2 linked regions of the Magnetococcus sp. PR-3 genome follow. The protein of the gene in region 1 interacts with the protein of each later gene in a pairwise test. Links are inferred from orthologs where the notes say so. Each region holds a gene or a part of one and is shown on either strand. Other genes may lie near its edges.

Evidence for each region.
Region 2: the proteins of dnaQ (region 1) and dnaE interact in binary tests that used the Escherichia coli proteins (3 or more experiments, as listed by UniProt). The link is inferred for Magnetococcus sp. PR-3 from one-to-one orthologs.

What each region holds. Positions count from the first base shown.
Region 1 is NZ_JBAHUQ010000039.1:13,210-24,898, forward strand. The notes cover bases 1-2,999. They hold dnaQ (DNA polymerase III subunit epsilon), read left to right. Parts: upstream 1-1,141; coding sequence 1,142-1,858; downstream 1,859-2,999. Other genes in these bases: hemG (protoporphyrinogen oxidase), read left to right, coding at 1-1,142; V5T57_RS18030 (c-type cytochrome), read left to right, coding at 1,902-2,453; V5T57_RS18035 (type II secretion system protein), read left to right, coding at 2,553-2,999. Also shown: more of V5T57_RS18035, read left to right, coding at 3,000-3,191; bioF (8-amino-7-oxononanoate synthase), read left to right, coding at 3,275-4,459; V5T57_RS18045 (alpha/beta fold hydrolase), read left to right, coding at 4,459-5,154; malonyl-ACP O-methyltransferase BioC, read left to right, coding at 5,151-5,960; biotin synthase BioB, read left to right, coding at 5,989-6,981; V5T57_RS18060 (hypothetical protein), read left to right, coding at 7,008-7,652; bioD (dethiobiotin synthase), read left to right, coding at 7,649-8,266; bioA (adenosylmethionine--8-amino-7-oxononanoate transaminase), read left to right, coding at 8,364-9,668; V5T57_RS18075 (tetratricopeptide repeat protein), read right to left, coding at 9,764-11,398; V5T57_RS18080 (hypothetical protein), read right to left, coding at 11,452-11,637; panC (pantoate--beta-alanine ligase), read right to left, coding at 11,648-11,689. UniProt on the Escherichia coli protein: DNA polymerase III is a complex, multichain enzyme responsible for most of the replicative synthesis in bacteria. The epsilon subunit contain the editing function and is a proofreading 3'-5' exonuclease.
Region 2 is NZ_JBAHUQ010000026.1:57,336-70,125, reverse strand. The notes cover bases 5,090-9,189. They hold dnaE (DNA polymerase III subunit alpha), read left to right. Parts: upstream 5,090-5,404; coding sequence 5,405-8,989; downstream 8,990-9,189. Other genes in these bases: V5T57_RS14120 (response regulator), read left to right, coding at 9,141-9,189. Also shown: V5T57_RS14155 (bacteriohemerythrin), read right to left, coding at 21-527; V5T57_RS14150 (PilZ domain-containing protein), read right to left, coding at 782-1,213; V5T57_RS14145 (GDSL-type esterase/lipase family protein), read left to right, coding at 1,719-2,312; V5T57_RS14140 (tetratricopeptide repeat protein), read right to left, coding at 2,338-3,195; murI (glutamate racemase), read right to left, coding at 3,822-4,643; more of V5T57_RS14120, read left to right, coding at 9,190-9,530; V5T57_RS14115 (transporter substrate-binding domain-containing protein), read left to right, coding at 9,543-12,790. UniProt on the Escherichia coli protein: DNA polymerase III is a complex, multichain enzyme responsible for most of the replicative synthesis in bacteria. This DNA polymerase also exhibits 3' to 5' exonuclease activity. The alpha chain is the DNA polymerase catalytic subunit.

The sequences.
Region 1 (11,689 bases):
TGGAATCCCGGTTACTGGAGGCCAATCCTCTGGCTGCTCGTCGTTTTGTGATGAAAGGGGGGCAGCTGCATGTACTGCCTACATCTCCCCCTGGTTTTTTGAAAACACCCCTCTTTCCTTTTATGGCCAAACTCCGTTTGGGCTTGGAGCCCTTTATTGGAAAGGGAACCAAAGAGGAGACTATTGCCGAATTTGTCACCCGACGTTTGGGTAAGGCTTTTTTAGATTATGCCATTGAGCCCTTTGTCTCTGGCGTCTATGCCGGTGACCCTAAACAGCTGTCCGTTCGGGCTGCAGTCGCCAAAATTTATGCCCTTGAAGAGAAATATGGATCCCTAATCAAAGGGGCCTTTGCTATGGGTAAAATCCGTAAAGCAGCCGGTATGCCCCGTGGTCGTATGATCTCTTTTGACAAGGGGATGGAGGTTCTACCTGCAGCCATTGCTGAAAAATTACCGGATGGCTGTGTGGAAACCAGTGCGGAAGTGACCGCTCTAACCTCAGTAGGGGATCAGTGGCAGGTACAATGGACGCGGGATGGAAAAAGCCAAACTCTCACCGCCAGTCAGGTGGTTTTGGCCACCCCAGCTCAAGTGACCGCCAAACTGTTACGTCCCATGAGTACAGAAGCTGCAGATCTTCTGGAAGGGATCCGTTATGCCCCGGTTGATTCTGTGGCGTTGGGCTATGAGACAAAAGATGTGGCCCACCCGCTGGATGGATTTGGATTTTTAATTCCCCGTAATGAGAAGGTCACAACCCTGGGTGGACTCTTTTCCACCACCCTGTTTCCTGGTCGGGGGCCGGAAGGTAAGGCTTTGATGACCTGCTTTATTGGTGGTATGACCAATCCCGGTATTGCTGAGTGGTCGGAAGAGGATGTGGCCAAGCAGGTGGATCAGGATATGATGGCTGCCCTGGGGATTAAACAGGGGGCAGAGTATGTGCATATGACCCGCTATAAAACCGCCATTGCCCAATATGAGTTGGGCCATTTGCAGCGGGTAGGGGAGATAGATGAGGCTTTAAAGCCTCTCAAAGGGCTACATTTGCGTGCAAACTGGCGAGATGGGGTCAGTGTATCGGATTGCGTCTTAAACGGTGAGAAGAGCGCTCAGCGTGTTCTAGAGGGTATGTCCTGATGGAAAGATTGATTGTTCTGGATACTGAGACCACCGGTTTTGATCCCAGGGAGGGCCACCGCATTGTTGAAATTGGTTGTGTGGAACTGATCAATATGCGTAAAGGGGAAGAGCGGCAGTGGTACATCAATCCAGAACGGGAGATCCCTGCGGAAGCTACCAAAGTTCATGGTATTACCGATGAAGATGTTGCTGACTGTAAAAAATTCAAAGAGATGTATCATGAGTTTTTAGAGTTTATCGGTGAGGATCAAATGGTGATCCATAATGCCGAGTTTGATATGCGCTTTTTGAATGCGGAGTTAACCCGTCTTAATAAGCGGCTGGTTATGCCGATGGATCGCTCCATTGATACCATTCCGCTGGCCCGACGCAAGTTTCCTGGTTCTACTGTCAATTTGGATGCCTTGTGTAAACGTTTGGGGGTGGATAACTCTGGCCGTACCTTCCACGGTGCATTACTGGATGCTCATCTCCTGGCAGAGGTGTATATCGAGTTGATGGGGGGAAACCAGTTCAGTCTGGAAATGGCTGGGGAAGAGCGTTCTGAGGAGGAGGCTGCCGCACAACAGGTTGCGGAAGAGGCCAGTTCAAAGGAAGGGTTACTCATGGCAGCACGTGACTGGAAGGTCAGTGATGAAAGTATGCAAGCTCATGAAGCCTTTTTGACACTGCTGGACAAAGAGTCTGGTGGGTCTGTGTGGAATAAAAACTAAGGGATTTGATCTCCCTGTTAAGTCTGATGGAGTAAACCAGTTTATGTTACGTCTGTTTATTGTTTTATTCTCCCTGACCTTGAGCTCACAGGCCATGGCCATGCAGTTGTTGGATCCCTGCCGGGCTTGCCATAAGGATAATGGCCAGCCTGTTAATGTAGATACCACCCCCCTGATTGGTAGTCAGAATGTGATGTATATCATGGGGGTATTACAAGATTACGCCATGGGTAAACGGCCCACAGAAGTGGCTGTACATAAAGAGATTCCTCAACAACTTCACATGATGTATGGCGCCCACTACTCTCAGCAACCTTGGGTCAGTCCCTGGCAAGCGGTGGATAATAAACGCGCTGATCGGGGTAAAGAGCTCATTGGTGGCTGTGAACGGTGTCATCGTGAGGGGGGGAAAGTGCAGTATGATGACAACCCCCGTCTGGCGGGTCAGCGTATGGACTATCTACGTCTACGCATGGCACAGTTCCGTAAGGAAGGCCGTACTCCTCCACAGCCTAAAAAAATGCGTAGCTTTATGAAAGAGTTAAGTGATGAACAAATAGAAGATGTCATTCACTTTTATGCAAGAAATCGATAAATAAACAGGTATGAACCGTAGGGTTTTCCACACATGCTTGGGGTCTTGATAAACGTGATATACTGAGGCTAAGTAACACAAGGATTAAGGGGTGCAACCATGGCACAGCACCAATCCAGTCACCAAAAAGCAGAGAGTCAGGGTATCTCTTTGGTTGAGATGCTCATTGGTCTGGTCATTATTGGTGGTTTGTTGGGCATCGTCATGGTGGGGATAGATCTGCAACGGAATGCCGAGAATAAGCGCATCGCTCAGCTTTATATTGGGGGATGGGCCAAAGCTTATAACCACTACTACGAACGTATGGGGATCGTACCGGGAGATCAAAAAAACCAACGCAGTGGGCTAACGAACCTGCCGTTGAGTGCCTCTTTTGCCGAACTGTTTTCCCAGGCAGGTGTGCCCATACCTGTTACCCAGCAGGGGCAACCAGTTAACCGTTACCACTATTTTGATGATCAAGGTAACCCCCACCAATTGCATATCGCTTTTGAGGCGATTACCGTTCCTTCACCTGAGGTGGGTGTGGGTTTGTTGGGCAATGTTATGCGCCTGGAACAGGTATCCCCCCGACTGTTTGCTACTCTTGAAGCTCAGGTGGATGATCAACCCTCACCAAGTGGCGGAGAGCTCCGTTGTCTATCTACCCTGAATATGGCTGAAGATAACCCCATGCGGCTGCGCAATAAGAATAAGGCCCATCATAGCTTTGTTTGCTGGTATAAAATGCGTTTTTAAATCATTTTATGGGGGTTCATTGATGGGTAGTATGGATTAAGTAAACCTTTCCTTTGGCTTTTAAGTTTACTAAGCTGTGGGCCATGTCTGATCCTCACCTTGCATACCGTCACTTCTGTCAATCCAGAACAGAGGTTGGTCAACTACGCCAGCTGCATACGGTGCAGCCGTTGGCCCATGGTCGTATTCTGCGTCATGGGGTGGAGTTGGTTAATTTTTCAGCCAATAACTATGCAGGTTTGGCGGATCATCCCCTACTTAAGCAGCGGGCCATGGCATGGACAGAGAAGTGGGGGACAGGTGCCCAGGCTTCCCGTCTGGTGTGTGGTGATCTGGAGCCTTTTGAGCGGATTGAAGCTCGTTTGGTTGCAGGTAAGGGGTCTGAAGCTGCTTTGGTCCTGAATGCAGGTTATCAGACCAACAGTTCGCTGATTCCTGCACTGTTGGATAAAAAGGTACTGGGTGCCGAACCTTTGGTCTTTTCAGACCGACTAAACCACGCTTCCATGCACCACGGCATGCAGTCAGCCGGGGTTAAGCAGATACGTTATCGACATGGGGATTTGGATCATCTGGAATCCCTACTTAAAAAAAATGCTGAGCACAAAGGGCCCCGCTTCATCCTATCCGAAACCGTTTTTAGTATGGATGGTGATCGTATTGATGTGGGTAAACTTGTGGCGCTGAAGCATCGCTATGGTGCTTTTCTTTATCTGGACGAGGCCCATGCGACGGGTGTTTTGGGTCCCGATGGCTTTGGTTTGTCAGCGGCCTATCCAGGTGAAGTTGATCTGGTCATGGGTACCTTTAGTAAAGCGCTGGGGGGATTTGGGGCTTATGTGACCTGTCGCCGTGAATTGCGGGATTATTTGGTTAACCGGGTGAGTGGTTTCATCTATAGTACCGCTCTGCCTCCGGCTGTACTGGGTGCCATGGATGCCGCATTGGAGTTATTACCGCAGATGGAATCTGTCCGTCAGCGGGTTTTATCCGGGGCCGAGCAGGTGCGGGCCGCTTTTCATCAAGCGGGTTTAGATACCGGGAACAGTTCAACCCCAATTATTCCGGTTATTGTGGGGGATGAACGCAAGACATTGGCCTTAAGTGAGCGTTTACGCCAAGCTGGCATGTTGGGTATTGCCATCCGACCACCGACGGTTCCGGAAGGGACCAGTCGCTTACGGTTGTCGTTGAGTGCGGCCCATACGGATGCCGATTGGCAACAGTTGGCCCAGTTGGTACCAGCCTGTTTACAGGATATGGATTGATGACCTTATGGATGATGCATGGTTGGGGTTTGGGTCGTGGTGTATGGCGGCCTATGCTGCACCATTTTGGGGGTTACCCCACGCTTAAGGCAGATATGGGATTTTTTCATCCCCAAGGTCAAGCCAGTATAACCCAGCCTGAAGGGGCGTGGATTGGTGTTGGTCACTCCATGGGCTCTTTGTGGTTGTTGAAGAGTTTAATGGGGGAAGCAGAAACCCCGGAAATGGAAGCCATTGCCAAAGTAGGAAACCAGTGTAAGGGTTTGATTTTTATTAATGGTTTTAGTCGTTTTCATCAGGGGCGTGATTTTCCTCATGGGGTTGGTATACGGGTGATTGGGCGTATGCGCAAACAGTTGCCGGTGGATGCGGCTCAGGTCTTAAAGGATTTTGGTAGCCGTAGCGGTATGCCACCTATGGATCTACCCTCTATGGCCATTCCCCACCCCCCTCAATTGGATTGGGGGTTGGAGGCGATCAGTCGTTGGGATGGACGTGATCTACTGGCTCAATGGGATCGACCGTTTAAGGCGATTGCCAGCCGGGAAGATGCCATTGTGACTCCTATGATGAGTGAAGCGATGTTTACACCCCAGCAGCTACAGTGGGTAGAAGGGGCCAGCCATCTTCTACCTTTGACCCATGGCCAACAGATGGCCGCAGCAATTAATACCAGTTTGGAGTCGTGGTTATGAACCTGCCCAGAGGGGAAGGCAACCGCAATGGACGTGTGGGTAAAAATTTTGGTCGAGCGCTAAACTACCATCGTAAAGCGTTGGTACAGCAACATGTAGCCGATGAGTTGGCCGACCGTTTGGGGGATTTTCCCCTACCTGATAATCCACGTATTCTGGAAATTGGTTGTGGTACCGGTTTTTTAAGTCGGCACTTGGCCCGTCAATGGCCAGAGGCAGAGTTTATCTTTACCGATATTGCACCACAGATGGTTCAGCGCTGTCAGTCCCATCTATCAGATCTACCAGGTAAACGCCGTTTTATGGTGATGGATGGAGAACACTGCTCGATTAGTGGCCCTTTTGACTTGGTTGTTTCAAGTCTGGCCATGCAGTGGTTTCAGGATCTACCTGGATCTTTACAGAGCTTAACTTCACTGCTTAAGACCAATGGTCTGCTGGCTTTTGCTACCCTGGGGGATGAAACCTTCAGAGAGTGGCAGGGGGTATGTGCCCAGTATGGGGCCCCCTTTGGACGTCCTGACTATCCCGATGCCGATCAGTTACAGGCCATGTGGCCCACAGGCGGGGAAGGGGATGTAGAAGAGGATCATATTCCGGTGGCCCACGCCTCCGGTCATGGCTTTTTACGCGCTTTACGAGAAGTTGGTGCGCATCAACCCTCTGGGCATCATCGTCCGGTATCGGCGGCACTGATGCGCCGTATGCTGCAGGCAACCCAGGGTGGACAACACGGATTTACGGTGACCTATCATGTACTCTACGGATTCTACACACGCAGTCTCGACGACCGACCCATCCACTAATTTGGAAAATCGGGGCGTAGAGCCGGGTATGAGCGGTAGTGAATGGCTCGATACCATCGCCACAGCTGCTTTGGCAGGTCAGGTACCTGATCAACAGAGTGCACGGCGTATTTTAACTGATCCCAGTGTGGAACTGTTGCCTCTGATGCAGGCTGCTTTTAGGGTGCGTTTTCATCATTTTGGGCGCGGGGTACGCATCCATATCCTCAATAATGTGCAAAATGGTTACTGCTCTGAGGATTGTAATTACTGCGTTCAAGCGAAAAACAGTAAAGCCCCTATTCAGAAATACGCCATCAAGAGTGATGAAGAGATTCTTGATGGCGCCCGTAAGGCGTATGAGTCAGGTGCCTACCGTTACTGCATGGTCTCCTCTGGGCGTAACCCCCATGCGGATCGTATTGATCATATGTCCAAGCTGATCAAGGAGATCAAATCTCGTTGGCCAGTGGAGGTGTGTCTCTCCGCAGGGTTCTTGGATGCAGATAAAGCCCGTGAACTGAAAGAGGCAGGCCTGGACCGCTACAACCACAACCTCAATACAGCCGATGGTCACTACGGCTCTATCTGCACAACCCACAGCTATGGGGATCGACTAGATACCCTGAAGCAGGCCCGTAGTGCTGGGTTGGAGGTGTGCAGTGGTATTATTATCGGTATGGGTGAAAAGCCTGAGGAAATTATTGAGGTTGCCTCCACTCTAAGGGGGTTGAATGCCCGCTCTATTCCGGTCAATTTTTATGTGCATGTGGAGGGGTCCCAACTGGGTGAAGTCAACCAGTTAACCCCAGAGTATGGTTTGCGTGCATTGGCGCTGTTCCGTTTTTTCAACCCTGATGCTGAGGTACGTGCTGCTGGTGGACGGGAGAGCAATTTGCGGGGGTTGGAGTCGATGGCTCTCTACCCAGCCAACTCCCTATTTGCGGAAGGTTATCTGAATACATCTGGTCATGTGGCGGATAAGACCGTTAAACTGGTCGAAGATGCCGGTTTTTTTGTGGAGAAGATTGAAGAGGATTAAGACCTCTTCTAGGCAGGAGCCAGACCATGTTATCCACCACTTTCCGTATGGGAGCAGCTTGTCTTTGCCTGGTGCTATTGGCAGGTTGTTCCGATTCCCGACCCAAACAGAAGAATTGGGAGCCTTTTGTAGAGTCCTATCTACAAAAAAAGCAGACGCTTCAGGATCTTCCCAGTGACTACTTTCTTAGGCCTGAGCGCTGGGACCCTCTACTGGAATATCTGGGGTGGGAGCTAGATATGGACCAGGAAGGGGTTGAGCGTGAACTGGTCTTTCGGGATGAGAATTTTTCTATGGGACCTGAGATTGTCTTAGGGGATGAATCCCATGAAGAGGGTGGTCTGCTGGGTAGTTTAAAGCAGAAAATTCAGGCTGGTAAAGAGGCCTTGGGTATCGTTGGTGAAGCGATGGATGAAAACCCGGAACTGTTGGATGCCCTACGGGATGGTGGCGTACGTGATGCACTTAAAGGCATGGACCGGGCCTATTTGGAAGATAAAAAAAGAGAGCTGATGGGGTTGGCTGAATCGGCTGGGGTTGATGGCAGTTACCAACCTTCGGATATGGAACGTAAGGCTCTGCAAAGTGTTGGAAAACAGTTTGGTGTTTCTGAAAAGCGGATGCAGAGTTTGGAAAATCAGGCTGAACAGTACCGGGATAAATTACAGTGATTGATCGTGTTCCTATGCCTGGGGTGTTTGTAACTGGTACCGATACCGATGTGGGTAAAAGTGTTGCCAGTGCTTGGTTATTACAACAGTGGCAGGCTGATTATTGGAAGCCCATTCAATCAGGTTTAGAAGGGGCTACCGATACCGATGTGGTCTCCCACCTGGCTGGCCTGTCTGCAAGCCGTGTACACCCTGAACGCTTTCGTTTGCAAGCACCGATGTCTCCCCACGCTTCGGCAGCCCTAGAGGGGGTTTCTATCCAGCTAGAGGATTTTCAACGGCCCCAAACCACAGCCCCTTTGGTGGTGGAAGGGGCAGGTGGTGTCTTGGTACCGATCAATGATCAGTACACTGTATTGGATCTTATGGTCAAACTGGCGTTACCTGTGGTGGTGGTAACCCGTACAGGGTTGGGTACCATCAACCATACATTACTGACATTACAGGCACTCAAAGCTCGGGGGTTGCGTGTTATGGGGTTGATTGCCTGTGGCGCAGAGCATCCCTCCAATTTTAAGGCCCTAAAGCACTACGGTGAAGTGCCTATTCTGGCCCATATTCCCGTTTTGCAACCCTTAACACCTGAAACATTGGCATCTGTGGCGTGGCTGTAATCTCCAAACGGTGCTTAACAGCATAAAAGCCTAGAAGTGGCATTAACGGCGGCTTTCCATCAGATATTTCATCCCACCTTTGTGAATAGTTTAAGCCATGACAGATCTTATCGACCTGGACAAACGCCACTGTTGGCACCCTTTTACCCAGGCTCAAACGGCTCCTGATCCGATCCCTATTGCTTCTGCTTCCGGGGCGACCCTGACAACGACAGAGGGGCAGCAATGGATTGATCTGATTTCCTCCTGGTGGGTGACGACCCATGGTCATAGTCATCCAGTGGTGGCTCAGGCCATTGCGGATCAGGCTAAAACACTGGAACAAGTGATCTTTGCCGGTTTTACCCATGCACCGGCTGTTAATTTGGCCAAGGCGTTATCGGACAAATTGGGGGGTGATCTGGATCGGGTTTTTTTCTCGGATGATGGCTCCACGGCTGTGGAAGTGGCTTTAAAAATGGCCACCCAGTACCACATCAATCAAGGAACACCCCGTCATCGATTCATAGCTTTTAGGGGTGGCTACCACGGGGATACGGTTGGCGCCATGTCCATGGGGCAGGGATCTGGTTTTTTTGATGCCTTTTCTAACATGATGTTTCAGGTGGATCTGTTGGATTATCCCAGCACCTGGATCGGTGATCCCAGCCCAGAAGCCCGAGAGGCCATTGTACTGAGTCAGTTGGATGATTATCTCAACCAGCATGGTGACCAGTGTGCTGCATTACTTATGGAGCCTTTGGTACAGGGTGCTGCAGGTATGCGGATGGCCCGGCCTACTTTTATTCAGCAATTGATGGCCCGCTGTCGAGCTGCTGGGGTGTTGGTGATCTTTGATGAAGTGATGACAGGTTTTGGTCGAACAGGATCTCTGTTTGCCTTTCAACAATGTGGTGATCAGCCGGATATTATATGCCTTTCCAAAGGGTTAACATCCGGTTTTATGGCCATGTCTGTAACGGTTGCACGGGAGCCTATCTATCAGGCTTTTATGGGGGAGGGGTTTGATAAAGCTTTGGCTCATGGCCACTCTTTTACGGCCAATCCATTGGGTTGTGCGGCGGCTTTGGCCTCTTTTCAAGTTTTTGAGCAAGAGCAGACCTTGGATCGAATTGAAAAAATTTCCGCCATTCATGAACAGCGCTTAGCGGTTTTTAACAAGCATAAAAAGGTGGTTCGTCCTCGACTTTGTGGCTCTATTGGTGCCATTGATCTGGTGGTTGAGGATAGTGGCTATGAAGCGGCGATTGGTCCTCAGTTAAAGGCCTTTTTTGCCAAGAAAGGTCTTCTGCTTAGGCCATTGGGTAATACCGTTTACATACTCCCCCCCTACTGCATTAGTGATGATCAATTGCATAAGGGGTGGGATGCCATTGAAGAGGCCGTTAAGACCTTGCTGTAAGCTGGTAACAGGAGTTGTGTGGTATCTGCCATGGGGATTAAACATTCGTTTAATCCCCATTGGTTTTTTTAGAGGGGGGGAAAGTGACCCATCCTTTAGGGATTGTTTGTCTCACCTTTTTGGTTTCCCAGCAGTAGGGCGGACTCTTTGACCTGACCGAGCTGATCCAATAGACGGGCAGCAGCCTCTTTGGGGGATTCTGGTAGCAGTCGGTCATCGCTGGCGGATGTTTGGCTTTTGGAAAAGGCCAGTTTAACATAGTGGAGCAACGCCTCTTCCAGATCGCCTAGGGATTCAAACATCAACCCCTTTTGATAATCCAGAAGCCGTACCACGGTTGCGTGATCTGCACGGGTTTCCAGTTGAGCCTGGAGAAGCCCTGCCTCATGTTCCCGGCCACCACGGGTAAAATAGAGAAAAGCTTCGGCCAAAGGTTCGATCAGATCTCTGGGCAGTAGGTTGGGTTCACCGTTGGCTGCTGATGGGGTGAGCCGCTCCAATACCCGCTCTAGAGGAAGATCTTCCACAGCGGCACCCAGTGCCATCAGTCGTAACCGTACCAGATCACTATCAGGGCCACGCTCCTTACCCAGCAGTGCCACCGCTTTGTCCACCTGCTCTTGCCGCATCCAGGCCTCTGCAAAAGCCGCACGGACCGGTTCGGTCAAACCATCTAACGCCAAACCATCCGGGGTTAATAGGCCACCAGGTGCGGTTAATCCAATAGGATTTTCAAGCTCTTTTTTAAGCAGTTGTTGCAGGTAAAAAGCCTGTTCCAAACCATGGTTGGACATGACGGTTTCACGCAGTAAACAGCGGCGCTCCATCAAATTTTTAACCGCTGCGGTTACTTTTTTGGTGGGTGTAAGTGGGGTTGTTGCCCACTGATGGAACAGCTTGGCGTGGAGGATGCGGATCTCTTGCCCTTCGGCCACACCTGGGTTATGGGCCAGGGCTGTTTCTAGATCAATCAGTAGCTTGGGGGTAACCGCTTTTTTGGCAGCCTGTTCAACCTGCATACGTACCATACGGTAGAAAATATGCCGGGCTTCACGGGTTTTACGCGCAGCTTTGGGCAGCTGTTTAAGCCAGTTGCGCCCTTGGGTAAGCTCCCCCTGCGCCAAGGAGAGTTCCGCCATGGCCACCAGCCACTCAGCATCTGGTGATGGGCGATCTTTGCGTTCTTTGTATAGCCCCAGCTGTAGACGGGCTCGATCAAGCGAGCCCAACTTTAACTCACAAATACCGATACCCCGTTGGGCAATATAGGCTTTGGGATGTTTGGGGTTTTCGACCAAAAAGTGGGAAAAACGGCCTCTGGCTTGTTGAAATTGACCCTCAGCAAGTTGGGCTTGGGCCATCATTAAGACCAAATCAGAAGATTGATCAATCATGCCAACCGGCAGGCTTTCCAGCATCTCCAGGGCTTCACTGGGGCGGTTAAGTGCCATCTGGGCTCGGGCGATGAGCTCCCGCCAGCTCAGGGCTGTGACCGGGGCTCCACTGCCACGATTCAGGGCTTGTTCAGCCAGGATCAATGCCAGTTTGTGGTGCCCTTGGTCCAACACACGACGGACCCCGTTAGGCGTGAGGGGAAAAGGGCGGCCAAAGGAATCAAAACCGGTTAGGGAAGAGGATTCAATGGTATCGGGTGGTGCAATCGCACTACCCTGGGGAATAGCCTCTTGGGCTTGGGCCTGACCCCAAAACAGGGATGTAGTAAGCAGCATGACAAGGGCTGTTGATTTTGAACATCTATCGCCAACCCTGTGTCGCTGTTTCATCACTTTTTCCCCGGAATGACCAATGGCTCATAGTGTTCCGTTGGCTCTACCCGCTCACTATTGCAGCTTTGCAAGCCCACGGTGATAACACCTAAGAGTAGAATCAGCAGAAGAAGCATCTTTGGCCAACGTCGTTTGCTGCTGCGTCCACCACCCAGGCTGTCATAGCGTACTCTGCGATTCATGATGTGAACCTCATCCTTTAGTGTCACATGGGATGCGATTGGCATCCAAAAC
Region 2 (12,790 bases), on another replicon or contig:
TAGGGCGTTGTGCTGTAGCCTTAAGATTCCAGAAAACTGAAATCCTGGTCAGCCAAATGACCTTTTTTGGTTTCGGTATAGGTCGCTAACTCAATATCCATACCGCTGGTGTGGTTAAGAATCCACTCAACCAAAAACGCCACAACCTGTTTTGGGGGGTCTAGATTGGGAAGCTGAGGCTGGTTGTAGTTTTGTTGGATCTCTTGGACCAGTGTGTCCATACCGGAGGTTTGCCGGGATTTTCCCTGTCTGAGAATCTCCATAAAACTCTCAACACGTTGGACAAAAGATTGGTGTTCCTGCTCGTGGGCTTGCCGCAGTTGGGGGGGGAAGGCGATATCTTCCATCAAACGCTCTTCCCGCTCAAAATGGTAACGGGTATAGGCCAACAACTCTTCAATAATCGCTTGGGCCTCATCACTGCGTAACTCTTTTTCAAGTAGTGTTTGAAAAAGATCCCACAGGTGAAGGTGGTCTCGATCAATGGGTTCAATGCCTGTTCGCACTAAGCCAGTGGGTTGTGTCATGTTCTCCCCCTACAGAAACATGCTAGCGTTTATTTTGAAGCCAAAGGTGTCTTTAAACACAATCTTTGGTTTGGCTGTGGTTACATGGCATAAAGTATTTTTTTGTAACGTTCCCCAGACCTTATACGGCACACTTTTGCATGACCACAACCACTCACCATAGTGTGTTTTTTTTCTTAGTACACTAAAAAAGCGTCATCTTTGTGTTAAATCTGTGTCGTTATGGGATGGTTGGGGTCTGGGGTTACGATGCGTTACGTATCAGGTGCATCAATCGGTGCAAAAAGGCCACCCTCAGAAGGTTCCAAACCAGGATGTTCCGTCAACTCACGGATTAGATCATCACCGTGTTCTGAATTGAAGATCATTAAATGTTCAAAGTGGCGGTAGCTTTCGGCATCAATACCGGTAAAGTGCAGGCCAATGCGCCCATCTTTATGGGTATAGACCACTTGGGCGTGAAGATTGATATCAAAACGGTTATCTTCTGGGTTCAGAACCAACACCATGCGTAGATCTTGCTGCCCACAGGGGGTATGCATTTGCTCGCAATACACACCGGCCCCAGAAAAGCTGATATTCTCTAAGCGAACATGACACGCGGGCTCACCTTTTAGGTGCAACTCGGCCCGCAAGTGTATAGGAATGCGGGTTAGTTTACGTCTGTTGTCTGTGGGATCAGCCATTTAGTGGGTGTTTCCTGCAAAGGTTAAATTCAATTAAGCATTTGTTAATAAAGAACTATGCCATAGTTGGAGAGCCTGACCAACTGTTTTATCCGGCGCAGGCCAGGGATGCCGCATAGATTTCAACCGTTAAGCCTGGATGTTCCGTTTAAAAGAGTGCGATAAAGGGTTTGCAGAAAAGCGTTAGCCTTGAAATGAATAGAGCATTAGGAAAAGTTTAATCTAATCTGTTGGGCCATAGTAATAGTTCTTTTTCCTGATTGTCAGCGATGGAAAAAGGGAGGAGACTAGATGCTACTTTGTCGGTGTGGGTTACCCTGCACAGGCAAAAGCGATCCATGGTGTGAATGTCCGCATGTCCGGTGATGGCATTCACCTTTGCAGTTTGCGCTGCTCTGTAAGCCATGATCCGCATCCTCTCCTGAAGCCCTGCCAATGACAGGGCTTTTTTTTGTCCGTCGATCTCCCCATATCCTCTTTACTCGTTCCGATAAGGAAAGGTCCTATGCCTCTTTTTTTTGTGGGTGACAGCTTTGTTGCTGGTGTGGGTGATCCACACTATCGTGGCTGGGTTGGGCGGCTTTGTGCACAGTTTGGTGCGGATTTGACCCTCTATAATTTAGGGGTTCGCCGTGAGACCAGTCAGGATATTGCCCGGCGTTGGTTGACCGAGGTCCAACCCCGGATAATTCAAGATGAGCCGTGCGGGTTGGTGTTTGCTTTTGGGGTGAACGATTCGGTGGTGGAGCTGGGTGAGCCGCGGGTTGCCCGATCTCAGAGTTTGGCAACCAGCCGGATGTTGCTTGAACAGGCAAAACAGCTGGGTGCTGTTTTACAAATTGGCCCACCGCCTATTGATGATGCCGATATCAACAACCGTGTGTCCCTATTGGATCAAGGCTTGGCTGACGTGGCTGACCAGTTGGCTGTCCCCTACCTTTCGGTGTTTGATCAGCTCAAGGATAACCCCATCTGGATGGAGCAAGTTCGCCAAGGGGATGGGGCGCACCCGGGTGGTGAGGGGTATGAGGCGCTGGCAAGGCTGATTGCCCTGTGGTCACCGTGGCAGGCTTGGATGGATCAAATCAACAGGGGGTAAATAGGGTTTTACCCCCTGTTGGTTGTTAGGAAAAAAGAACCTGAGAGAGCTTGCTGCGATAGGCCGACGTGATGGGGTGGGTCTGGCCGAGCATTTCAAAAACGTTTAAGACCAATTTGCGTGCGTGATCTTCCCTGTAGTGGCGGTCCTGCTTAATGGCAAAAAGCAGTTGATCCAGCCCCTCTTCATACTGCTCTTGGCCGATTAATGCTTGCCCCAGTGCAATGCGGTGTTCCAAATCTTCCGGGTTTTCATCCACTGAGCGGCGCAGGGCCTCTAGATCATGGTTGGTATCCTGAAAAACCATTTTACTCTGTAGGGCCTTGGCACCGGCACTGTTGAGCCCCGCAGGGGTTAAGCGGTTCATCAGTGCTTGGGCTTCTTCTGCGTTGCCTTGATCCAAAGCCAGCCGTGCCAAACCAATCAGCGAATCGGTATGGTCCGCTTGAGATTCAACCCCCTTCAAAAAGAGCTCTTTGGCGGCATGTAAATCACCACGCTGCTCAAAAAGGTTGGCCTGTGCGGCCAACTTATCGGCCATGGAGGGAATGGCTTTGTCGAGGAACTGACGAATGCCAGACTCTGGCATGGCCCCGGTAAATTCATCGGCAATGGCTCCATCGATGATTAATTTACAAGCGGGAATACCTTTAACCCCAAACTGTTGTCCCAGTTGAGGGTTCTCATCAGAATTGATTTTCGCCAGCATAAACCGGCCATCCATTTGCGTCGCCAGTTTTTCCAAAATCGGGCCTAATGAGCGGCATGGGCCACACCAGGGCGCCCAAAAATCTACCAATACCGGTACACGGTGCGATTGTTCTATGACCAGTTGGTTGAAATTATTCAGGTCAACATTCATGACCCACTGAGAATCGGCCATACAAAAGCTCCACTTGGCTGGTAATGAAAAAAAGGCGCTCCACCAGGATCTTGCCAACCACTGGCTAAGGTCCGGGTTCGCTGACACCATACCATTTCTTGATCATTTTTTAACAGCGACCTCTGTTTATGGTGTTGCCTGCACCCAAGGGGGCGTTGGGCCTACTCATCTATGGCGCCGATGCGTGAGTTCAGTCCACTTGTTTAAAGGAGGGACGCTTACCTACGGGCTGGCCTGTAGAGAGTAGGAGGAGAATAGTCCGTATGCCTCTGTATAGTTGACGCATAGGCCGAAAAATAAGCCAGGCGGCGTGCCTGTGTTATCAGGGGTTCACCAAGGGGCTCATCCCAGCCGCCATACGAGAGAAAAGACCACAGTGAGGGCGTTGGCCGCTTAAGTCACACGATAAGGGGGCACTCGTTTATGGGGCGTGCACCTCTTATTCTTCTCTTCCCCTGCGGCCTATAAATTGTGGCGTGTCCTCAGCATACGGTCGTGCTCTCTTGCAGGGGTCCCTCACACAAGGAGGGTTGCCCGCTAGCGTTGATTGTTAACGGTTAGCACGAGCTTTATAACGTGGATAGGCCGCTGTCTGAGCGGCAAGCTCGATGGCAGGGATGCCTGCACTATAGATCGACCATCTCTACCTGATCCAAAGGTATCTCTTCTAAAAAGCGCTTGGCGACACTGGTAAAACGGGCAGCTTCATCGGTGACGAGGTATAGGATGGATCGGGGGAGGTCACCTTGGTTGGGGGTGATGACATCACTCAGCCGATTTTGCAGTTCATCTGCAACGGCATCTGCCGAGTCAACCAGTGTGACGGCATCTCCCATGACCGATCCAATGATCTCTTTAAGAACCGGGTAGTGGGTGCAGCCTAGAATTAAGGTATCGATGCCGCTCTCTAAAAGTGGGGCAAGGCTCTCTTGTACAATCAGTTCTGTGGCTGGGTGGTGGGTCCATCCCTCTTCTGCCAAAGGCACAAACAGAGGGCATGCTACATCGGTTACCTCAAGCTTGGGGTCTAAGGTGTGTAATGTGTTGCGGTACGCACCACTGGTGATGGTTGCGCGGGTGCCTATTACACCAATACGTCCTTGCTGCGTCGCTTCAAGGGCTGTGCGGCAACCAGGTACAATCACCCCCTGAACAGGAAGCTGGGGTTGGTGGGCACGTAAAGCACCCAACCCTAATGCAGAGGCGGTGTTGCAGGCAGCAACCATACCCTTAACGCCGTGTCGCTGTAGATGATCCGCCACTTGCAGGGTATAGCGCTCCACCGTGCGTGGAGATTTGGTGCCATAAGGTACGCGCGCGGTATCCCCCAGGTAGATGAAGGATTCCTGAGGAAAACGGCGGGCGAGGGCACGTAGTACGGTAAGGCCCCCAACGCCGGAATCAAAAATGCCAATGGGGCGGGTATCACTGGATGGTTGCGTTCTCATAACAAAGCGCTCCTGAAGAAAAGAGAGACCTAGTGTACAAAATCCTTAAGTAAATGGAATGGGTTGACGAAAAGGTTCAAACACAGGCGTACAATCCTATTTTGCAGGTTGGGCTGTTGGTCTGTTAACCCATTGGAATATAGTGATGTCAGCGTGAATATAGCGTGCGCTTGACGATCGGGTGAAAAAGTGCTTGCAAATGGGTGGTGTTCTGGCTATTATCCCCGCTCTTGCACGACGCGGATGTGGTGGAATTGGTAGACACGCTGTCTTGAGGGGGCAGTGGCGCGAGCCGTGCCGGTTCGACTCCGGCCATCCGCACCATCATTTTTTGACCATTTCAGTTTTTCTAGCATAGCAGAGCCGTTGAGCTTGTTCGGGCACCGCCAACCCCAAATCCCCTGGATTGGCTCCGGACTCTGCTGCCCCATCGGTCCGTCAAAGCTGTTGAGTATCGCTGGGTACTGTCTTTACAGTATCGGTATCTATTCCTCTTTGACGCCCCAAAAGCCGCACTCTTCACTGAGTGCGGCTTTTGTGTTTTTATGGCCAATCTGCAGCGATGATTTGGTCTGTGGTAAGCGTTCCCAGTGGGCATAGACACGAGGCCATCTACCGGCTCCAACCTTTTTTACCGCAATCTAGCCCTTCTCGTTTCAATCCATCTCCACCTCGTTTATGATCAAATTCTGCTTCTTTTCGGTTGTTTTCAGAGCCATTGCTCATCCATTAACCCGTTAGCATTTGGTATCGGTATCTCTATGAGCGCCCCTTTTGTCCACCTGCATGTCCATACTGGTTACTCTCTGCTGACCTCTACCGCCAAGCTTAAGCAGATAGTCGGCCGTGCGCAGGAACTTCAAATGCCCGCCCTGGCGTTGACCGATCAGGGTAATCTATTTGGTGCCGTACAGTTCTACTCAGCCTGTCTGAAGGCGGGTATCAAACCCTTATTGGGTGCTCAGGTCTATGTGGTGCCAGATCACCAGAATAAAGAAGAGCGGGTGGATAAAGAGGTGCGGGATCAGTTGATTCTGCTGTGCCGGAATGATGAGGGCTGGAAAAATATAATGCGTCTCATCGCCAAAGGGCACCTGGATGGTAGCCATGGCCAACCCCGTATTGATCTGAACATGCTTAAAGCACACAGTGCTGGTTTGATCGCACTTTCTGGGGGGGCAAAAGGGGCGGTTGGACGCCTGTTAAGCCAAGAGATGCATGAGGAGGCAGAGGCCGCGGCGCAAACGCTCCATGAAATTATGGGGCATGATGGCCAAATGCCCAATTTTCATTTGGAGTTACAGCGCCATGGTGAGCCAGGAGAAGAAGCGCTGGTTAAACGCACCGTTGCTCTGGCGGAAAAGCTGAAACTGCCCATCGTCGCCAGTAATGATATCCACTATATGGACCCAGGGGATGCCCCTGCGCGAGATGCGCTCTATTGTGTGGGCGCTGTGCGCACGCTTTATGAAGAGAACCGCCCACGGTTATCGGACCAGTTTTACTTTGCCACCCCTGAGCAGATGGTGGAAAAATTTTCGGACCTGCCAGAGGCTATTGAAAATACACGGCGCATTGCCATGCGGTGTAATGTCCAATTGAAATTGGGCACCCCCATGCTCCCAGATTTTGACCTGCCAGAGGGGCAGACTCTGGAAGGGGAAATGCAGGCTCAATCTGAAGAGGGGCTTGAGGAGAGGCTAGAAAAATATGTGTTGCCTCGCTTCCCTGATGAGGAGCATGAGGAGATTCGCCGTCGCTACTATGAGCGTTTGATGTATGAACTGGGCATTATTAACCAGATGGGTTTTCCCGGTTATTTTTTGATTGTATCGGACTTTATTAAATGGGGTAAAGAGCAAGATATTCCCGTGGGGCCGGGGCGGGGGTCGGGGGCAGGTTCTCTGGTGGCCTGGTGTCTCTCTATTACCGATCTGGACCCCATTCGTTACACCCTTCTTTTTGAGCGCTTTCTTAACCCAGAGCGGGTAAGTATGCCGGACTTTGACGTCGATTTTTGTATGGATCGTCGTGAAGCTGTTATCGGTTATGTGCAGGATAAATATGGCCATGACCGGGTTGCACAGATCATTACCTTCGGCACCATGCAGGCAAAAGCGGTGATTCGGGATATTGGCCGTGTGCTTGAGTTCCCCTATGGCCGGGTAGATAAAATCGCCAAATTGGTCCCCAATGTTTTAGGGATTACCCTTAAAGAGGCATTGGAGCAGGAGCCGCGTATGCGGGACCTGATGGAGGATGAGGAAGAGGTTGGACATCTCATTAATCTGGCCCTCTCTTTAGAAGGTTCGCCGCGCTCTTGCGGGACCCATGCTGCGGGTGTGGTGATCTCCAATGGTCCGTTGACCGATACGGTTCCCCTGTATCGTGACCCCCGCTCAACCATGCCGGTTACCCAGTTTAATATGGTGGATGTTGAACGGGCGGGTTTGGTTAAGTTTGACTTTTTGGGGCTAAAAACCCTAACGGTGATCGACAACACCCTGAAAATCGTCAACCCCCGTCGTGCAGAGCATGGGCAAACCGAAGAAGAGCGCAGCCCTATTGATATTGCGGCCATTAATATTGAAGATGAGCGGGCCTTCCGGCTATTGATGGATGGACGTACCAAAGGGGTGTTCCAGCTGGAATCTTCCGGCATGCGGGATATCCTGAAGAAGCTGGCCCCAGATACCTTTGAAGATATTATTGCGCTGGTAGCACTCTACCGTCCGGGGCCTTTAGGTTCTGGAATGGTCGATGACTTTATCGCCCGTAAGCATGGTCGCGCGGTGGTGGAGTACCCCTTACCCCAGTTGGAGCCAATCCTTAAAGAGACCTATGGGGTGATCCTCTACCAGGAACAGGTGATGAAAATTGCCCAGGTTCTGGCGGGTTACTCCCTAGGGGGGGCGGATCTGCTGCGACGGGCCATGGGTAAAAAGAAACCGGAAGAGATGGCCAAACAGCGCACCATTTTTATGAGTGGTGCGGAGAAAAAAGAGATTAACCCTGAAAAAGCGGGTTATATCTTTGATCTTATGGAGAAGTTTGCCGGTTACGGGTTCAATAAATCCCACTCTGCAGCCTATGCTCTTATCTCCTACCAGACCGCTTGGCTGAAGGCACACTATCCGGTGGCCTTTATGGCCGCGACCCTCAGTGCAGATATCAATAATACGGAAAAAGTGGTGCACTTTGTCCGGGAGTGCCACGACATGTCTGTACAGGTTTTACCGCCGGATGTGAATAAATCAGAGGTGGTGTTCTCTGTTCAACCGGGTGCGGGCGATGAAGATGCGGTGCGCTTTGGCTTGGCTGCAGTGAAAAATGTGGGTGAAGCCCCCATGTCTGCCTTGGTCAAAGCACGGGAAGAAGGGGGAGCCTTTACCTCTTTGCTGGATCTATGTCAGCGCACGGAAGGGGGTAACCTGAACCGTCGTACCCTGGAAAACCTGATCAAGTCAGGGGCCTGTGATGGTTTGGGTGAAGGGAACCGGGCTGCCTTAATGACGGGCTTACCAGAGGCACTAAACCGGGGTAACCAACATCAAAAAGATCAAGCCTTAGGGTTTATGAACCTCTTTGATGATGCCGAGGAGGAGGCGGGTGAAAGTGCGGATAACTGGCAGTTGCCAGAAGTCCCTGACTGGCCTGAAGAGGAGCGGCTTGAAAATGAAAAAGAGGCGTTGGGCTTTTATATTTCCAGCCATCCACTACGCAAATATGAAGCAGAGATGCGTGATTATGGGTTAATGAGCATCTCTGAGCTTAAAGAAAAATATGGGCCTGGTGGAGAGCCCATTGGTAGCGATGGGCGGGTATCGGTACGGTTTACCGGGGTGGTTGTTGAACGTAAATTGCACCGCACCAAAAAGGGTGACCGTATGCTGTTTGTGACCTTGGAGGATATTCAAGGTCAAATGGAAGGGGTGGTTTTTCCTGATGCTTATGTGGCCAACCGAGAGATCTTGGAAGAGGAGGGGCCCTTAATCTTTGAAGGTCAGGCCGAAGTTCGGGATGAAGAGGTTAAAGTAGCGATTAACAGTGCCATTACACTGGATGCCTACCGCCGCAATGCCTGTCGATTTTTACGGGTAGAGGTTCCTGCCGGACTATTAAAAGGGGGCGCTATGGATGAGTTGATGTCGATCCTGCAACAACACCACGGGGCCGATGGTTGCCGCACCGCATTGGTGGTGCGGATGGCCAAAGCGCGGGTGACCATGGATCTGGATAAACCAGGTTTGGTGGTGCCCAGTGATGCTTTGCTCGATCACCTTATCCAACGGTTTGGGAATGGGGCCGCCAGTTTTAGGAAGTCCCTCAACCTTCCGCCAGTGTGATGAACGAACCGATGAAAGTACGGGGAAATGGAAGATGTTGGTGAGAAAGTGTGATTATTGTTGAAGATATGCGGTAGAAATTGAATTTTAAGCTGGGGTGTGGTGGTATTGTTACTATGATTTTTACGGGGCTCTGTTTTGGGGTGATGGCATGTCGACAATTTTATTTATTGATGATGATGAAGTGATGTTAACGCTCATTTCGCCACAGTTGGAAGATTTTGGATATCAGGTCATCCAAGCCTTTTCAGGCCGTGAAGGTATGGATGCCCTGCAGGCTGAATCGATTGATCTGATTTTGACCGATCTGGATATGCCCGATATGAATGGTATTGAGATGCTCGGTATGATCAAAGCTGACCCAAAAACAGCCCACATTCCAGTTGTGGTCTTAACCGCCCATGATTATCCCCTATTGGAAGATCAGGCCAAAGAGCTTGGGGCTGACCTATTCCAATCCAAACCTGTTGATGTGGCGCGTCTGCACCCGATGTTGCAATCCTTGATTGGTAAGGGTGCCGTGGCATCCCCAACTTTGTGATACCTGCGGGTAATGGCCAGCTCACGCACCACACCGTTTTTATCATGGCTCTTTGTGTTTGTTCTGTTTGTTCTGTTTGGGACAAGCCCGTCCCTTGCTGCGCCTGCGCTTAAAAATGATCTGCAACTGCATCTAAAACAAATGGGTAAGATCCGCATGTGTGTGGATCCGAACTGGATGCCCTATGAACGCATTGATGCACAAGGGCGTCATGTGGGGATGGCTGCAGACTATATGCGTTTGTTTGAACAGCGACTTCGGACCCCCATTGAACTTGTTCCCACCAGTAGTTGGCAGCAGAGCTTGAACTATTCCCGCGAGGGAAAGTGTGACATCCTCTCTTTGCTCAATGAAAGCCCACAGAGACGTCAGTGGCTTAATTTCACCTCCCCCTATCTGCGTTCTCCCGTTGTTATGGTGGTCAAACGTAATCGGCAAGATGGCTTGCAGGATATTGCCCATATGAAGGGGCTCAAGCTCGGAATTGCCAAAGGTTATATCTTTGAAGAGACCATTAAGCCTTACCACCCAGACATTGTTCATGTCTCTACCAGCACCGTTGATGAAGGTCTGGCGATGGTGTCCAACGGTCAGTTGGATGGATCATTGGCCTCTCTGTATGTAGCGGCTCAGCGTATACGGCAGTTGGGGTTGGCCAATTTGATCATTGGTAAAGTGGCGGGCCCCCCTATGTCATTACGGGTGGGGGTGCGTAAAGGGCAACCGAAACTGTTGGCCGCCCTGCAGGCGGTTGTGGATGGTTTGCACCAAGAGGATCATATCCGTATTCGCAGTAAGTGGCATCCTGTGGGTGGCGAGAGCAACATGGAGGGGGCTCGGCAGGTGCTTACGGGTCAGCAGCAGGCCTACCTAAGGGATAAAGGTGGGGTCAGTTATTGTGTGGATCCCAATTGGATGCCCTATGAGAGGATTGATGAAGCGGGCTACCATGTGGGGATGTCTGCCGATTATATGGCGTTGATGAGTCGCCGTTTGGGGGTCCCTTTCCGTTTGGTGGCCAGTCAATCCTGGAGTGATACCCTGCGTATGACCCGTTTGGGGCAGTGCGACATCATTACCATGGTGCATAAAACCAAACCGCGGATCAGTTATCTGAATTTTACGGAGCCCTATGTCTCTACCCCAGTGGTTTTAACCACACGCAGTGATGTGGCTTTTCTGAGTGGTTTAAATGATGTAGAAGATGCTGAGGTTGGTGTCCCAACCGGTTTTGCCACCCATGATATGATCCGCCATGACTACCCTTGGGTTCGCATACGTGATGTTGAGCATGTTCAGCAGGGGTTGCAGAAGGTTTCTCGCGGGGAGCTGTTTGCTTTGGTGTCTGCCTTACCTGTGGCCCACTACGGCATTATGCGTGGGCAGTTAGATAATCTTAAAATCTCTGGTCACACCCGCTATACCCTGGACCTAAGAGTGGGTGTGCAAAAACAAGAGCCACTGCTCCATGAAATTATGCAGCAGGTTGTGCGTAGTATTACCCCAGAAGAACATATTCAAATTCGCCAAAAATGGGGTGGTAATCCGCAGGTTACCCAGATGGATTATCAGTTGATGATCCAGGTGGGGGTTGGCATGTTGATTGTTTTTATGCTGATTATGGCTTGGAACCGTAAGCTCACCTTGCTCACCCGCCAGTTAAAACAGGCCAATCTTCAGGCGCAACAGGCCAGTGAAACCAAAAGTCTGTTTTTGGCCAATATGAGCCATGAAGTGAGAACCCCCCTCAATGCCATCATTGGTATGTCTCGCCTAGCTCAGGATTTCAATGAAGAACATGTGCGCCAGGATTATATGGTTAAAATCCATGGTGCCTCCCAAGCTTTACTGGCCATCATTAATGACCTGTTGGATTTCTCTAAACTAGAAGCGGGTAAGCTGGAGTTAGAGCTTACGCCATTTCAGATAGATGATGTCATTGCCAATATCAATACCATTTTGGGCCATAAAGCGGTCCAAAAAGGGTTGACGTTGCGCTATACGGTGGATCAGGAGGTGCCTGAATATCTGCTGGGTGATCCTCTGCGCTTGGGGCAGGTGTTGATCAATTTGGTCAGTAATTCTGTTAAATTTACCGATCAAGGTCATATTATCATTCGGGTGGAGAAGGTAGCGGTTAAGGATAAGGCCGTTCGACTACGTTTTTCGGTAAAAGATACCGGTGTGGGCATCTCTCAAGCAGGGGTAGAGGGATTGTTTGAGGCCTTTACCCAAGCTGATAACTCCATAACACGTCGCTTTGGGGGAACAGGTTTGGGGCTGGCCATTAGTCGTGAGCTGGTGAGTGTGATGGGGGGGGAGATCGAAGTAGAAAGTGAGTTGAGTGTGGGGAGCCGTTTCTATTTTGAAGCGGATTTTCAGGCGATGGAGATGGAACTGAGCTCGCCAGTGCAACCGGTTTGGCATGGTCAACTTGCGGTCATTGTGGATGCGGATAGTGAAGAGCAAAACTATCTGGTACGTATTTTAGAACGTTTGGGACTGCAAACCCGTACCTTCTACGATCCAACACCTCTGTTAGGGGACAACTTCTCCCAACTGGACCCCGCCCCCCGTTATCTGTTTATCCGTGAAGAGGTACTCTCTCTCAGTGCGTTGGGGCATCTCTCTGATCATCTGCGTCATCATAGTGCGGACACAGAGATGAAGCAGATTCTCTTATGCCGTCGACAGCATGGTGTGGCGCGCCAAACCCGTGAAGCCTTGATGATGGATGAACTGCTGTTGGAGCCGTTACATAGCCAACAGATCCGGCGCATGCTTAACCAGCTTGAAGGTGAGCAGGTTGGCCCTCGTTGTCTTTCTGAAGAGGGGGTTATCGCAGAACGTTTACGCCGTATTCATCATGCTAAGGTGCTGTTGGTGGAAGATAATCCGCTTAATCAACAAGTGGCGGTGGCCTTCGTTGAGCAGGCGGGTATGGAGGTGTCGGTTGCTGAAAATGGTATGCGTGCTTTAGAAATGGTTCAGCAATCCCCTTATGATCTGGTGCTCATGGATATCCAAATGCCCATTATGGATGGGTTGGAAGCCACCCGGCAGTTGCGGCAACTACCCGGTTTAAAACAACTTCCTGTGGTGGCGATGACGGCCCATGCCATGCCGGGTGAGCGTGAGCGTTCTTTAGAAGCAGGGATGAATGATCATTTGACCAAACCGGTCTCTCCTGAAGCGATACAACAGCTATTGATCCGCTGGATTGAGCCAAAGCATCCGGCGCGGGTTGGCACCAAGATCGT